One region of the Vibrio sp. EA2 genome, then DNA from elsewhere that is predicted to be linked to it. Evidence: predicted binding sites of a transcription regulator. Region 1 holds the regulator's gene; each other region holds the start of a gene.
The links. The regulator PurR, encoded in region 1, represses purine synthesis genes. The targets are predictions, from matches to a motif close to TNANGNAAACGTTTNCNTNA.

Region 1 (5,196 bases):
ACATACGGGTCTGTATCGTCTCCGAATGGCAACTCTCCTTTTAGACCGAAAAGACCTTCACCACGAACCTCACAATGTATTTGCTCTGTTTTAAGCAGTTCGCAAACGATATGTGCTTCCGCCGGATTTTTCGCAATAAATATCTTCATCAAGAATGTCCATTTGGCTGTATCTGGTTAGGTCTGAGTTTCTTCATCACCCATTTGACAATCATAGGAAAAAGACCGAGCAACGCAAATGAGGCTAGAACACTGGGAGAGACAATATCCGATAGACTTTCAATCGTTGCTAACTGAGTACCTGCATTGAGATAAACGGCTGTACCTGGGAGCATTCCGATTTGGCTAGTAATATAAAAGCGACCAACAGACATTGGGGTTAACCCCATCAATAAGTTGATGAGAAAGAAAGGGAATACAGGAATTAATCGCAACGAAAGTAGGTAAGATGATCCGTCTTTTTTGACGCCTTCGTTGATCGCGCTGAGCTTAGCAGCAAATTTTGTTTGTACCCAATCTCGTAATAAGTAACGGCTGCTCAGGAAAGCTAACGTCGCACCGATAGTACTGGCAAAGGAGACAAGAACTAAGCTCGCCCAGAAGCCAAATAGGGCAGCAGCTAATAAAGTGACGACGGCTGCGCCGGGAATAGAAAACGCCGTGATCGCGATATAAGCGATGAAATAGAGCGTAATAGCAACGACAAACCTTTCACTAATATAGGTGTTGAGCGCTTCTTGTTGCGCTTTGGCGTTATCTAAAGTGAAGTACTGGCTAAAGTTAACGGCTAACAAAATTATCGTTAAGAGCAGTATCAACCCAAAAACCAGTTTTTTATTCATTGTTGTACTCCGGAAGGACAGCCTTGCCCTAAGAATTTAACAGATACCATTAGAAATAGGGTACTCGTTATCAATTATTTGATATACAGACTTATAGACAGGTTGAGGCCGGAAAAAATTTCAAAAAAAACCGCGGCTAGAGCTGCGGTTTAAATACATCGTAAAGATTTGTCTCTGCTGGTTAAGAAAGCGCACTTTTTAGCTCTTCTCTGCGAGATTGGGGAACGACGCTCCAATGAGTGCCATTTATTGCCCCTTCTAAAGCCCACAGCAGCTCAATGCTTACTTTTGCAGAGTGCGAGTCACGTATCGCCTTGTAAGCACCTAGTGCGCCAGCTTCTTCAAGTTGTTCAACTGATTTAATGCCAGCTTTCTTAAGCATTCGTTCTGTGGCTAGTCGTAAATTTGGCAGATCTTTTAACCTGTCAGGTTTACTACTGGCTTGTTGCTTTTTTTCTAAATTGGCTTGTTCTAAAGACTTCTTCGCGACTTCTATCAAGCGTTCACTGGATTCCCATAAGTCGTTGGAAATCGCATAGTATTTAGTAACGACCGGAAAACCACGTTTTTTATAAACGTACGGTTTTAGTCCTTGCTTCTCGAAGTTAGATGAAGTTTGTTGGTCTGCTCGTATATGAAGTTGATCATTTACAACCAGTGCAAACATCGTTTCATCAGCGAAAAGTCCGAAGCCACCAAACATTGAGCGCGACTTGATCGTACCAAGTGCCTCAAATAGCTTCATAGAATCTTTGAGTATCGGTTTATCCATTATGTGTTATCTCGGTGTAATTAATATTACGCCACCAAAAGTCAGGTCCGAGAGAATAGCAAATACATGCAGGAACAATGTCATTATAGAGTAAACTCATTATACGCATATTTGCCATCGGTAACCCCGCTACCTTCCATTAGAAACATGGTTAAGGCCGGAAGCTTTGCGTCCCATCCTTTCGGATGGTTTGCCCTGTGCGTGACACGTAGAGAATACTTTTTATCTTGAATTAACATCACGTTTCAGAGATCAAAATGTGATGTTGCTTCAGTAAAACGCCCTTATATTATGGTTGTGGTTTCATAATTGAGATTGAAGACTGAGCACAGGTTGTAAGGCTATGTGAGGGAGCTCGTGTTTATACAAAACAGCAACTTATAAAATGTTTATTGATTGTAGTGAACACAAACGACGAAAAAAGATAATTTTTAACGTGAAAAATAAGCGCTCTGGCGAGCGCTTATTAGTAATTAATTGAGTTTTTTGACCGTATTTCGAATGACCAACTCTGGCTGCATTTCAAAAATGCGTTTCTCGTGCTCTTTGTCTTTAATACGTTCAAGTAGAATCTCAAAAGCATTTTTACCGACACGCCGCTTCGGTTGGTGGATCGTTGTCAGTGGTGGCGAGAAATACTCTGCCAACTCGATGTTGTCGTAACCGACGACAGATATCTCTTCTGGAATCTTGATACCATTTTGTTGTAAACGGCTCATCAAACCGAGCGCCATGGTGTCATTGAAACAGAATACGGCCGTTGGACGTTTTTCCATGGCAGTAATTTTGTCTGCGACCAAAACAGCGGTATCACATTCAAAGTTACCTTCAAGAATCCAGTCCTCGTTTACCGGTAAATTCGCTTCTGCCATGGCGCGGCGGAATCCAGCGATACGCTCTTGGCATGCGAGTTTCTCAAAGTGGCCACTCAAGCAAGCAATATCGGTATGACCATTATCAATCAGGTACTTAGTCGCGATATATCCACCTTCTTCTGAGTTGTCCATAATTTTATCGGCTTGGGAGCTCTCTGGGCCCCAATCCATAACAACTTTTGGGATATCAGAATGGCGATCGAGCATTTGTTTAAGTTCTTCGGTCAAGTCGGAACACATCACCAGAATGCCATCTACACGCTTTTCTGCGAGCATGCGGATGTAATCTCTTTGCTTTTCATAGATACCACCAGTGTTACACAGGATTAGTGTGTAGCCTTGTCGGTAACAGTAACTCTCTACACCATCGATGACTTCGGAGAAGAATAGGTTGGTAGATTGCGTTACCAACATACCGATAGTCCGAGTTGAGTTACATTTCAAGCTACGAGCTACCGCACTTGGTGCATAGTTAAGCTCATCAACAGCTTTCATTACTTTTTCTTGCGTTGCTTCTGCAACAAAACGCGTTTTGTTGATAACGTGCGAAACTGTTGTGGTAGAAACGCCGGCTAATCGAGCGACGTCTTTTATAGTGGCCATAAATGGTGTCCTGTATCGAGCTACTAATATACCGAGGGACTAAACCTTGTGCTGCGTGTCTTGTGTAAACTTAGCGCAACAAAATTAATGGCGCTGAGTATGTTTAGCAGTGGTTACTCCGAAGTCGGTAGAGGGTAAGTAGCAACAGCGGTTGATAAAGCAACTTTCTTCAACTGAGTGCAGAAAGGTCAACAACCTATTAAGAAAACACAAAAACCGCTTTATTTCAGCGGTTTACATAAAATCATATTTAATCGTTTGCGTTCACATTTTAGCCCTATGCGGGCAGGCTGGCAATAATTTCAGCAATGGTTTTGTGTCTCGGAAGTCACATTTTGATTGCTAAAAAGCGAGCGCTCGGAACAATTTTAATCGTTAACGAATAAAATATAGGGAACCTCATCGACAGGCTCCCTAAAATAGGCGGCAATTATTCACCAAGAAGGTAAGCGCTGTCCAGTTTACAAAATGCAATTAATAGTTGCGAGACACTGGCATAGAAGCCAAATTCATCCAGTTGCTGACATTTTTGTGCGAACTGTGGTAACCAGGACATGAGTTGGCCTTGGATGAATTCATTTTGTTTTAGGAAGGCTTCTTCCATGTGTTTTTCTTGTTCAAACTCATTAGAGCGAATGATCATATTACCTAAGAAGTCGAGCTCTACCGCTAAATGGTCGGCGGGTTCCTTCAGGCTGTCGTCAACTTGGACACCAAACTCCGCCATCAATCTTTCCATCTCTTCTGCTGGCTTGTCATTGAGCAAACCTGATTCGCCGATATACATCGAAGCGTAAGGAAGTGCGCCGTACTTTTCTGTCTTTAAGAACAGCTCACAAAAATCAGCAGCAAGCTCTAGTTGCGCATCTTCACGGTCTTGTAAGCGATTCAACGCGTCAACAAGGCGATCAATTGCGGGTTTGAGAGATTCATTTTCACCTAAGCCCGCCAAAAAGCTACGAATTTCGACACTATGGTAAGCCTCCAATTCTTTGGCTGTCAGTTCTTTAGCGAATAAGCTAGAAAACCACCAGTAGATCTCGGCGCGTTTTTCATTAAAAGCTTTCACTTCTTGCATTTTAGGCTCCTGAATGATGCTCTGTTTCTGGCACCACAAAATCAAATTCAGATGTCCCTTAAGTGTAATCAATTAAAATGAACAGCAGTAACTATAACTATGATGTTTTATAGAGAAATATGTCCATTTATTAACAGGGTTCAGTAAGCTTGTTTTGAATCAACAAAATCATTAAATCTTGCTTTTTAGCCCGCCCATGACTAGAAATGTTAATAGTTATGAATAGAATACATCTCGAATAATAAATGACAGAAAGTGGTGTAAATGAGCTATCACGTATTAGTCGTAGAAGATGATGTTGTAACTCGCAGTAAGCTGGCGGGTTATTTCCAAAATGAAGGGTACACAGTCAGTGAGGCCGAAAGCGGCATGCAAATGCGTGAAGTGCTGCAAGCTGGTGACGTTGACCTTATCATGTTGGATATTAACTTGCCGGGTGAAGACGGCCTGATGCTTACGCGTGAATTACGTAGCCAATCGGATATTGGTATCATATTAGTGACAGGACGCACGGATAGCATCGACAAAATCGTTGGTCTGGAAATGGGGGCGGACGACTATGTCACCAAACCTTTTGAACTCAGAGAATTATTAGTTCGCGTTAAAAACTTATTGTGGCGTATTTCGAATGCACGCAATGGCTCAAACAAAGTGAACGAAACTAACGAACAGCATATTGTCCGTTTTGGCGAGTGGACGTTTGATATTCAACGTCGAGCGTTGAGCCGCAACGGTGAGCCGGTCAAACTGACCAAGGCGGAGTACGAGCTATTGGTTGCGTTGTCTTCGTACCCGAATCAGGTGCTGAGTCGGGAACGAATTCTGAATATGATCAGCCATCGTGTGGATGCGCCAAATGACCGCACAATTGACGTCTTAATTAGACGCATGCGTGCGAAGATGGAATTTGACCCTAAGAACCCGCAAATCTTTGTTACCGTTCATGGGGAAGGCTATATGTTTGCTGGTGATTAATACTCAAAACACAAGCACAACAAAAAGGAGAGCCGTTGCTCTCCTTTTTGTT
Region 2 (5,196 bases), on a different contig from region 1:
TTCAGTTGATCGAAAAAGAGATGGAATAAATCAGGCGGTAGTTCCTGTTTCAAGGTTGGTATTTTTAAGGAGTTCTTTAAACCATGTGTGAATTGCTCGGCATGAGCGCCAATGTTCCAACGGATATTTGTTTCAGTTTTACCGGACTGATGCAGCGTGGAGGTCGAACTGGTCCGCACCGTGATGGCTGGGGAATCACTTTCTATGAAGGTAAAGGATTTCGGACGTTTAAAGATCCGAAACCAAGCTGCGATTCAAAAATCGCAGAGTTGGTTCAGAACTACCCAATTAAAAGCCGTGCTGTGGTCAGTCATATTCGACAGGCCAATCGTGGTGGAGTCAATTTAGAAAATACTCACCCGTTTACACGTGAGTTGTGGGGTAAGTATTGGACATTTGCTCACAATGGCCAGCTAACAGGCTACCAGGACCTGCATACAGGGCGACACCGTCCGGTAGGTCAAACGGATAGTGAACTGGCGTTTTGTTGGTTGCTGAAGCAAATGGAAGATCGATATCCAGAGCCTCCTGAGGACATGGAAGCGGTTTTTCGTTATGTAGCAAAATGCTGTGATCAACTGAAAGAAAAGGGTGTATTTAACATGCTGCTGAGTGACGGTGAGTTTGTCATGACGTATTGCACCAATCACCTGTACTGGATCACGCGACGCGCCCCGTTTGGGAAAGCGGCTTTACTGGATGAAGATGTTGAAATTAACTTCCAGGAAGAGACAACACCCAATGATGTTGTGTCTGTGATCGCGACGCAGCCACTTACTGGCAATGAAGCATGGCAGCGAATGAAGCCGGGCGAATATGGTCTGTTTCATTTAGGTGAATTGATTGATGGTAATGCAGCCGCGCTGGCAGATGTCGCTTTCGCACCAAAGAAAGTAGCAAGTCAGGCACCGACGGAACCTCTTGAATAACTGAGATTTTCCAACTAATAAAAAGGCAGTCATTAAGACTGCCTTTTTTGATTTTGTCGGAGTACGTTACTCTTCCTCAGCGGCAGCATAGCCATGAGCACCAAGTTGTTTGCCATCTAGCCAAGCCTTGCCGTCTTGCATCTTTAATCTGTCTTCAACAAGCCATTTAGTGACAATAGGGTAGATGGTGTGCTCTTGAGTTTGAACACGAGCGGCTAGGGTATTGGCATCATCCTCTGCAAATACCGGCACTTTTGCTTGTAGAACAACCGGCCCACCGTCTAGTTCTTCCGTTACGAAGTGAACACTGGTGCCGTGCTCTTTATCTTGAGCGTCAATCGCACGTTGGTGAGTGTGCAATCCTGGGTACTTTGGCAGTAGCGAAGGGTGAATGTTGATCATCTTACCCATGTAATGTTGAACAAATTCACTGCTGAGTATACGCATGTAACCAGCAAGAATGACAGCATCAGGCTGGTACTGGTCGATTTGATTCATTAGTTCTGCATCAAATGCTTCACGTGAATCAAATGCCTTTGGGTCGACAAAATGGCCTGCAACATTAAATTGTTTCGCGCGCTCTAATCCGTAAGCATCCGCTTTATTTGAGAAAACGGCAGCGACTTGAGCGTTAGGCATATTTGCTTCACACGCTTCCAATATCGCTTGTAGGTTACTGCCACTACCAGAAATGAGGACCACTATATTTTTCATGATGTTGAGACTGCCTTACTAATGTAGGTTTTTAAAGGATACCAATGCACGCAAGAATGATTATCTCATTGTTGGCGTTGATATCACCTACTATTGAAATGGTTTTCGAGTTCCAGATAGCAAAATGAGGACATAGCGTCCTCATTCTTTTACTTTTTGAGCGAGAATCGCAAGTTACTTGATTTCAACTTGTTCTTCATTTGCTTCTGCTTGAGCGATTTCACCAATCACCCATGCGTTTTCGCCTTCTTCTTGCAGAAGGGCAACCGCAGCTTCCGCTTGATCTTTAGGAAGGGCAACGATTAGACCAACACCACAGTTGAATGTACGGTACATTTCGTGAGTTTCAACGTTCCCTTTCTCTTGTAGCCATTGGAAAATCACTGGCCATTCCCAGCTGTTCCCGTCGATTACTGCTTTAGTGCCTTCAGGAAGAACGCGTGGGATATTTTCCCAGAAACCACCACCAGTGATGTGAGAAATAGCATGGATGTCGTGCTTCTCAATCATTTTAAGTGCTGATTTGATGTAAATCTTAGTTGGTTCTAGAAGATGCTCACCGATAGTGCGGCCTTCTAGCATTTCGTTTTTGTCTGCGCCAGAAACTTCCAGAATCTTGCGAACCAGAGAGTAACCGTTTGAGTGAGGGCCACTTGAGCCTACTGCGATAAGCGCATCACCCGCCGCTACTTTCGTACCGTCGATCACTTCTTCTTTTTCTACAACGCCAACACAGAAGCCAGCTACGTCGTAGTCTTCACCTTCGTACATGCCTGGCATTTCAGCCGTTTCGCCACCGATTAGGGCACAACCTGCTTGCAAACAGCCATCTGCGATTCCAGAAACAACGTCTGCTGCGGTATCGACATCCAGCTTGCCTGTTGCGTAGTAATCAAGGAAGAACAATGGTTCTGCACCTTGTACGATAAGATCGTTTACACACATTGCAACCAGGTCGACACCGATAGTGTCGTGCTTGTTCATATCCAGTGCGAGGCGAAGCTTTGTACCTACGCCGTCAGTACCAGAAACCAATACAGGTTGTTTGTATTTTGTCGGCAATTCGCATAAAGCGCCAAAACCACCGATACCACCCATCACTTCAGGGCGACGAGTACGTTTTACTGCACCCTTAATACGATCTACAAGCGCGTTGCCTGCATCAATATCAACACCAGCGTCTTTATAGCTAAGAGAAGAGTTATTACCACTCACAGGGAAGTCCTCGGTATTTAAGTTGGATATGAAAACGGCGCTATTCTACCAGTGCTTAAATACAGATAGCAAACGTTTGCGTTAGTTTTTTTCTTTAGTTATATATCCTGCTTTCCCTGCGGAAATCGTGTATAATCTGAAGGTTTATTTAAATATTGCCTATTATAGCCGGAGATGTACATGAAAGTTGTTGAAGTAAAACACCCTCTAGTAAAACATAAAATTGGTCTAATGAGAGAAGGTGACATCAGCACAAAACGTTTTCGTGAGTTAGCGACCGAAGTCGGTAGCCTACTCACTTACGAAGCGACAGCAGACTTTGAAACAGAGAAAGTTACTATCGAAGGTTGGAACGGTCCAGTAAAAGTTGACCAGATTAAAGGTAAGAAGGTAACCGTCGTGCCAATCCTGCGTGCTGGTCTAGGCATGATGGACGGTGTTCTTGAGCATATGCCAAGTGCACGTATCAGTGTAGTAGGTATCTACCGTGATGAAGAAACGCTTGAGCCAGTACCTTACTTTAATAAGCTTGCTTCTAACATTGATGAGCGTATCGCACTGGTTGTGGATCCAATGCTAGCAACTGGCGGCTCTATGATTGCAACTATCGACCTTCTGAAAGAGAAAGGTTGTAACCAGATTAAAGTACTTGTTCTGGTCGCGGCTCCTGAAGGTATTGAAGCACTAGAGAAAGCGCACCCAGATGTTGAGCTATACACGGCTGCAATCGACGAGAAACTAAACGACAAAGGTTACATCGTTCCTGGTCTAGGTGATGCGGGTGATAAGATCTTCGGTACTAAATAAGCGCCAAAAATCACGCTGAATCAATGCAAAAAAATAAAGGCTTGGTCAATACCAAGCCTTTTTTGTATGTGTCGAATTGAAGTGACGAATTAGTTCGAGTTTTCTTCTTCGATCTGAGCGTTATCTACCACATGGTTTTCACCTAGGTCATGAGGAAGCACGAGATTAAGAATGATTGCCACGATACCGCATAAGCTAACGCCTTGTAGGCTGAATTCGCCAATACCGAAAGCCATGCCACCGATACCGAATACGAGCGTAACCGCAACGATAACCAGGTTACGCGACTTATGCAGATCTACGTGGTTTTTGATCAATGTGTTCAGACCCACGGTTGCGATAGAACCAAACAGAAGGATCATGATGCCGCCCATTACTGGAACTGGGATAGTTTGAAGGATAGCACCTAGTTTACCCACCAACGCCAAAACAATCGCCGTCACTGCTGCCCATGTCATGATCTTCGGGTTGAAGGCTTTGGTTAGCATTACTGCGCCAGTTACTTCGCTGTACGTTGTATTCGGCGGCGCACCAACCATAGCTGCAGCCATAGTGGCTACCCCGTCACCCGCGATTGTGCGGTGCAGACCAGGTTTTTTGAGGTAGTCTTTGCCAGTTACATTTGAAATCGCCAGCATATCACCAACGTGTTCTACAGCGGGAGCGATCGCAACAGGGATCATAAATAGGATGGCATTGATGTTGAATTCTGGTGTCGTGAAGTTTGGCATTGCGAGCCAAGCAGCTTGAGCGACTGGAGTAAAATCAACAACGCCGTACGCAAGAGACACTAAGTAACCTGCCAAGATACCGCCTACAATCGGTACCAGTTTTAGAAAGCCTTTAGCAAATACGCTTAGTGCGATAGTCGTAAGCAGTGATACCGCTGAAATGATCATCGCAGCGTCACCGTTAACCAGTTGAGCCGCACCATCGCCAGTTTTACCAATCGCCATATTCACTGCTGTTGGTGCTAGACCTAGGCCGATTACCATAATCACTGGGCCAACAACCACAGGTGGCAAAATCTTATGGATAAAGCCAACGCCACGAACTTTAATCGCCGCGCCTAGAGCAACATAAACCATACCTGCTGCCATTAAGCCGCCCATTGTTGCACCAATACCCCAAGTTTGGATACCGAACATAATAGGAGCAATAAACGCGAAAGAAGAGGCCAGGAAAATTGGAACAGAACGTTTAGTGATTAATTGGAAGAGGAGGGTACCGACACCGGCGCCGAAGAGTGCAACGTTTGGATCAAGGCCAGTCAGAAGTGGCACGAGTACCAAAGCACCAAAAGCGACAAAGAGCATCTGAGCGCCTTGTAACGCATTTTTCATAATCATTTCCTATTTAAAGATACGCAGACAAATCCGGCGAATAATATCACTCAGCAAACGTTTGCGACAATGGTCAGATCAAACTTTTCGCTGATTTTAAGTGGCTAAAATAGGCTTTTAGAGCCAATTTCTTACAAAAGTGCCTGTTTTACTAACCAAAATTCATATTTTATTGGATTATGCGCAAA
Region 3 (5,196 bases), on a different contig from region 1:
CATCATCGAAAAGAATGCTGTCTACCACGGTCGCGCTGTCGTTAATGCGAACGTTGGAGGAAATAATGGAGTGTTGTACTGAGCCACCAGAATTGACCACGCCATTGGCAATGATAGAGTTGATGAAAATGCCTTCATTACCTGTTGCGGATGATACGGTTCGCGCAGGTGGGAATTGGGGTTCATAAGTACGAATAGCCCAGTTTGACTGGTATAAATTCATTGGTGGTACAGGTTCTAGCAGATCCATGTTCGCTTCAAAGAACGAGTCAATTGTACCGACATCTCGCCAGTAGCAGTCTTTATCTACGCGTCCTTTGCTTCCGCAGAATTTATAAGCGTACACAGACTCGGTATCGATTAATTTCGGAATGATGTCTTTACCAAAGTCATGGCTGGATTGTTCGTTGTTGGCATCTTCTCTCAGTGCGTCTTTCAGGACATCCATATCAAAAATATAAATACCCATTGAGACGAGGCTTTTCGATGGATCATCAGGCAGAGTAGGAGGGGTCTCAGGTTTCTCGATAAATGATTTAACTAATCCATTTTCCTCGGTTCCCATCACACCAAATGCAGAAGCCTCTTCTACAGGGACATCCATACAAGCCACCGTCAGTTTAGCGCCTTTCTCTTTATGCTCTTCAAGCATTGCCGCGTAATCCATTCGGTAGATATGATCACCGGACAATACCACTACGTAATTTGCATCATTACGGGACAATAGCCATAAGTTGTGGTAAATCGCGTCGGCAGTACCTTCATACCATGCACCACCTTTGCGCATCTGAGGCGGAATAGCAGTAATGTACTCACCAAGCTCGGGATTAAAGATCGACCAACCATCACGAAGGTGCTTCTGTAAAGAATGAGACTTGTATTGAGTTAGGACTAATATTTTTCTTAAACCTGAATTAAGGCAATTAGTTAGAGTGAAATCGATGATGCGATACTTACCGCCAAAAGGCACGGCAGGTTTGGCGCGGTCATCAGTAAGTGGGCTAAGTCTGGAGCCCACACCTCCAGCTAAAATTACGGCGAGTGCGTCTTGCATAGTGTTCCCTTTCCCTTGTATTACATGACCCAAAATAGTGCTGAACCGGGGAGAGATGGTTTTGAGCAAACGAATTTTTGAATGACATGTACTGGTGTGTTTATGTTCTATTGCAACTTTAGTACAAGAATCGAGCCATAGAAAAAATAACGAAAAATCAAAGGGATTTATTTGAAAACTTACAAGTAACGCACTGTTTTAGGGAAGAGTAATAATAGCTCGCATCATTGTGGTGCAAAAGGTTAGTTGGTCAAAATGGTTAACAATTTACATTGTAAAGCATTGCCAAAACAATAAGATATAGAGAGCGGTGTACGCTCTCTAAAATAAACATTAACCAAAATGTTGAGATGAGGTATCGTTACGACAAGCCGATAATGTTGCCGTCGTCATCTAAATCCAAATTGATAAATGCAGGTTTGTCCGGAAGGCCTGGCATTGTCATTACACTACCAGATAGCGCATAAATGAATCCCGCGCCAGCACATAAACGTAACTCACGTATAGGAACGGTAAATCCATGTGGTGCGCCTTTGATAGCAGAATCAGTAGTGATAGAGAGCGGCGTTTTTGCAATACACACCCCAAGGTCGTTAAAGCCTAATTGTTCAAATCGGTTGAGCTGTTCGAGGCTTAACTCGCTCAGTTCAACATTTGATGCTCCATAACCAGCCTCACAAACCGACATCAATTTCTCTTTCAGTGATTGTTCTTTTGTGTAAAGCGGACGGAAATTAGTTTGACTATTACATGCCTCTACCACAAATTGAGCAAGTTCTACTGTACCTTCGCCACCGTTTGAAAAAGCGTTACTGATGGCAACATTCACACTTGGGTCATAATCACGAATCAACTGACGCAGTGTTGAGAGCTCCTGTTCACTGTCTTGCGGAAATTGGTTAATAGCAACAACAGCGGGAAGACCATATTTCTTTACGTTATCGATATGCCACTTCAGGTTTTCAAATCCGGCTTCTAATGCTGGTTTATCTGGGTTAAATATGGAATCTGGAATAGCGACGCCCGGACGAAGATCATAATGTCCGGAATTCGCTTTAATACCACGCAGAGTCGCCACGATAACCACACAGTCGGGAGCGTGGTGTGCAGCTGCCGCTTTAATATTACAGGCCTTTTCTAAACCCATGTCTGATCCAAAGCCAGCTTCGGTTACGGTGTAACTAGAAAGTTTTAGTGCAATCTCATCAGCGATGATAGAAGAATTACCATGAGCAATATTCGCAAACGGACCTGCGTGAATAAGAGTAGGGACACCTTCTAACGTCTGCATCAGTGTTGGTGCAATAGTTTCTTTCAACGTGACAGCCATTGCTCCGGCGACCTGAAGATCTTCCGTTGTGACTGGCTGACCGTCCAAGTTATAAGCGACAACGATCTGTCCGATTCGTTTGCGAAGATCTTTTAGATCTTTAGCGAGTGCGATGATTGCCATGAGTTCTGAGGCTGCAGTAATGTCGAACCCTTCGCTTCGCTCGATACCGTTAATGGTTTTTTCTGGTTCGTTTAAACCAATGGTCACCATGCGTAAGCTGCGGTCATTATGATCCATCACCCGTTTCCACGTGATACTGTTGATATCAATTTTCAACGCTGTTAAACCGGTGCGAGCTTCAAATGCGTCATAGCCTTCACGTTGTTCGTGGTAAAGGCGAGCATCTAGCGCTGCTGAGGCGAGGTTATGCGCGGCGGTGACGGCGTGAATATCACCCGTTAAATGTAAGTTTAACTCTTCCATTGGTGCAACTTGAGAGTAACCACCGCCAGCTGCCCCTCCTTTGACGCCGAATACGGGTCCCATAGAAGGCTGTCTGATACAGGCCATTACGGATTGGTTTAGCTTTGCTAACCCTTGTGCCAGTCCAATCGTAGTAACTGTTTTACCTTCTCCAAGTGGTGTTGGCGTGATAGCCGTGACTAAGACTAACTTACCGTCTTTATTTTCTTTCAGACGGTTCAGACACTTAGGATGCACCTTGGCTTTGTGTTTACCGTGGGTGTCATATTCGTCAGGCAGTAATCCCGCATTCGCGGCAATCGTATCAATAGAGGATAAAGGGGTGTTTCGGCAAATTTCAATGTCAGACTGCATGGATGCTCCCAAAGTGGCTAACCCGTGTTGCATAAAGCGATGGCATTGCGGTTACGCAATCGTTTGCGCGAGAATAATACTGGTAAAAAACCAACTGTAAAGAATTTAATGCGATTTACTGTGCTGCATACTAGCAAAAACAACTAAACACTGCTCTAGATCAAAACAAAAAGGCCACCAAATGGTGACCTAGGTATGCTTTTACTCTGAAACGCTAGTTTTTAGCGATCCCAGTATGCTTCTTCTAAACTGTCTTCGCGTTCTGGCAGCGCACGAGATAGGCGAGGAGAGTGTTGAGTCAGCACCTCGTAACTCACTCGGTTTGCATATTTACAAATTTGGGAAAGCGAAGAGTAGGTTAAACAACGCACTTCGTGCTTTTCTGAATTTGGCACTTCTTTTTGGTGGAATGAATTTGCGGCCATATCGTGCAAAAGAGCGGAAAGTGCTGCATCACCCGCACCATTTGTATTCTTAATTTCTAGCGGACCACCTAAATAAGGGCCAATGTGAGAATACACTTTCATCCCATTTTGGCAATCAGACTTACGCATCGCTCGGCTGAATTCATATTGATTGAACTCTCCAATTGCGCTATCCAAAATGTCATGTGTGGTTTCGCGTTTCACTTTTTCGTCAGTGTAACCTGCCATGTATAAGCCATTTGGACCTGCGGTACATAATACTAAGTCAACCCAGTCTAGGGCTTTGTCTGCCGCCGCAAGGGGATCGCTTAATCCAGTTAGCGCCGCGCCTTCCTCTTCATTCATCGCAACCACAGATACATTTTTACGAATGTATTCCTGCCACCACTCTTCATTACCTTCGATTACGTACTTTGTTCCCAATGTTAGGACAACAGGAACGTCATGCTGGTGAGCGAAATCGATGGCTTTCTGTACCGCTTGTGGCATCGGGTCTTCTTTTTTGCCACGCATTAGATAAGACGACACCACCAATGCTGAGGCTTTGCTGAATACCTCTTGTGGAATACTATCCGGTAGAAGTTGGTTCATGTGACCTTCGTTAATAGCAAAGGTGCGCTCGCCGTCTTGAGAGATAAGGGTATAGCATCGACCAATAGGGCCATCTACCGTTTGTAGGTGGTTAAGGTTCATACGAGAAGAGGTTCGGCATAGATATCGGTATGCAAAAGATCCTACTTGAATGTTCTTAGACATGACGCCTAGAAGTACCGACTTACTGTCTGCAAGTACCGAATAGTTGTGCAGAGTATTCCCGATGGTATCTCCAGGGTATTGATGAGCAATAAGGCCTTGTTCAACCAGCTCTTCGTAAAGTGCGTCAGCTTTGCTCTCTTCAAGAACGAGAGAATGTCCTTTACTTAAGTTGTATTTTTCTAAAAACGCATCGTCTACACGTGCTTCGATATCGACGATGGTTTGGCCTACCCCGACAACCGTTGGACGATATAACTTTGGTGTTTGTCGAATTTGGTTAACGATTGGATCACGAGCGTGAGTTGGAAAGTAGTGTTTAGATTTACGCTGGCCGGGAAACTTCATGCTTGTTCTTGAGTGAGAAAAAAAAGAGGCCGGATTGTATCACACAAAAATGAAATAAAATTGATCCTGTTGCAATAAAACATGCCCACCAGCACATTTGGTGGGCATTGATGAAGAGTTAAACAGAGATTAGTTGGTTTTTTCTACAGTGGGCTCGACGTAAGCTTTCGTTCCCCACAGCGGTACCGTTGATAAGCTATGTTTGAAACTCCCAGATGTCTCTTTGGTTGAGTATGAAAGGTACATCAGTGTTTGATTTTCAGGATCATAAATACGGCGAATTTTCATTGATTTAAAGAAGATACTCTTCGATTTCTTAAACACAACATCGCCAGATTTACTTTTATCAATGTTAGCAAGCATTTCAGGCGTGATTTCCCCCGTCTGGCGGCATGAGATAGAGCTATCACTTGGGTCTGCCAAACTGAAATCGGCTTCAATACTGGCAACATGGCAAGTGACTCCTGGGACCTCAGGATCGACAAGCGTATTGAGTTTGATGTCTT

Region 2: the regulator PurR is predicted to act here: its motif matches at 2,923-2,942, upstream of purM (phosphoribosylformylglycinamidine cyclo-ligase).
Region 3: the regulator PurR is predicted to act here: its motif matches at 3,216-3,235, upstream of RXX31_RS03160 (formate--tetrahydrofolate ligase).

What each region holds. Positions count from the first base shown of each region.
Region 1 is NZ_JAWLID010000002.1:137,288-142,483, forward strand. Features, by position in the region: gene RXX31_RS04955 (putative signal transducing protein) at 1-149, opposite strand, end outside; gene RXX31_RS04960 (TVP38/TMEM64 family protein) at 149-841, opposite strand; gene RXX31_RS04965 (TfoX/Sxy family DNA transformation protein) at 1,023-1,613, opposite strand; cyclic di-GMP riboswitch class I at 1,730-1,818, opposite strand; gene purR (HTH-type transcriptional repressor PurR) at 2,087-3,091, opposite strand; gene torD (molecular chaperone TorD) at 3,522-4,169, opposite strand; gene torR (two-component system response regulator TorR) at 4,434-5,144, shown strand.
Region 2 is NZ_JAWLID010000003.1:279,899-285,094, forward strand. Features, by position in the region: gene lpcA (D-sedoheptulose 7-phosphate isomerase) at 1-29, shown strand, start outside; gene RXX31_RS09255 (class II glutamine amidotransferase) at 84-929, shown strand; gene purN (phosphoribosylglycinamide formyltransferase) at 996-1,643, opposite strand; gene purM (phosphoribosylformylglycinamidine cyclo-ligase) at 1,818-2,858, opposite strand; gene upp (uracil phosphoribosyltransferase) at 3,039-3,665, shown strand; gene RXX31_RS09275 (uracil-xanthine permease family protein) at 3,755-5,008, opposite strand.
Region 3 is NZ_JAWLID010000001.1:694,481-699,676, reverse strand. Features, by position in the region: gene glgC (glucose-1-phosphate adenylyltransferase) at 1-1,054, opposite strand, end outside; gene RXX31_RS03160 (formate--tetrahydrofolate ligase) at 1,416-3,164, opposite strand; gene RXX31_RS03155 (inosine/guanosine kinase) at 3,386-4,690, opposite strand; partial or broken gene RXX31_RS03150 (CreA family protein) at 4,820-5,196, opposite strand, start outside.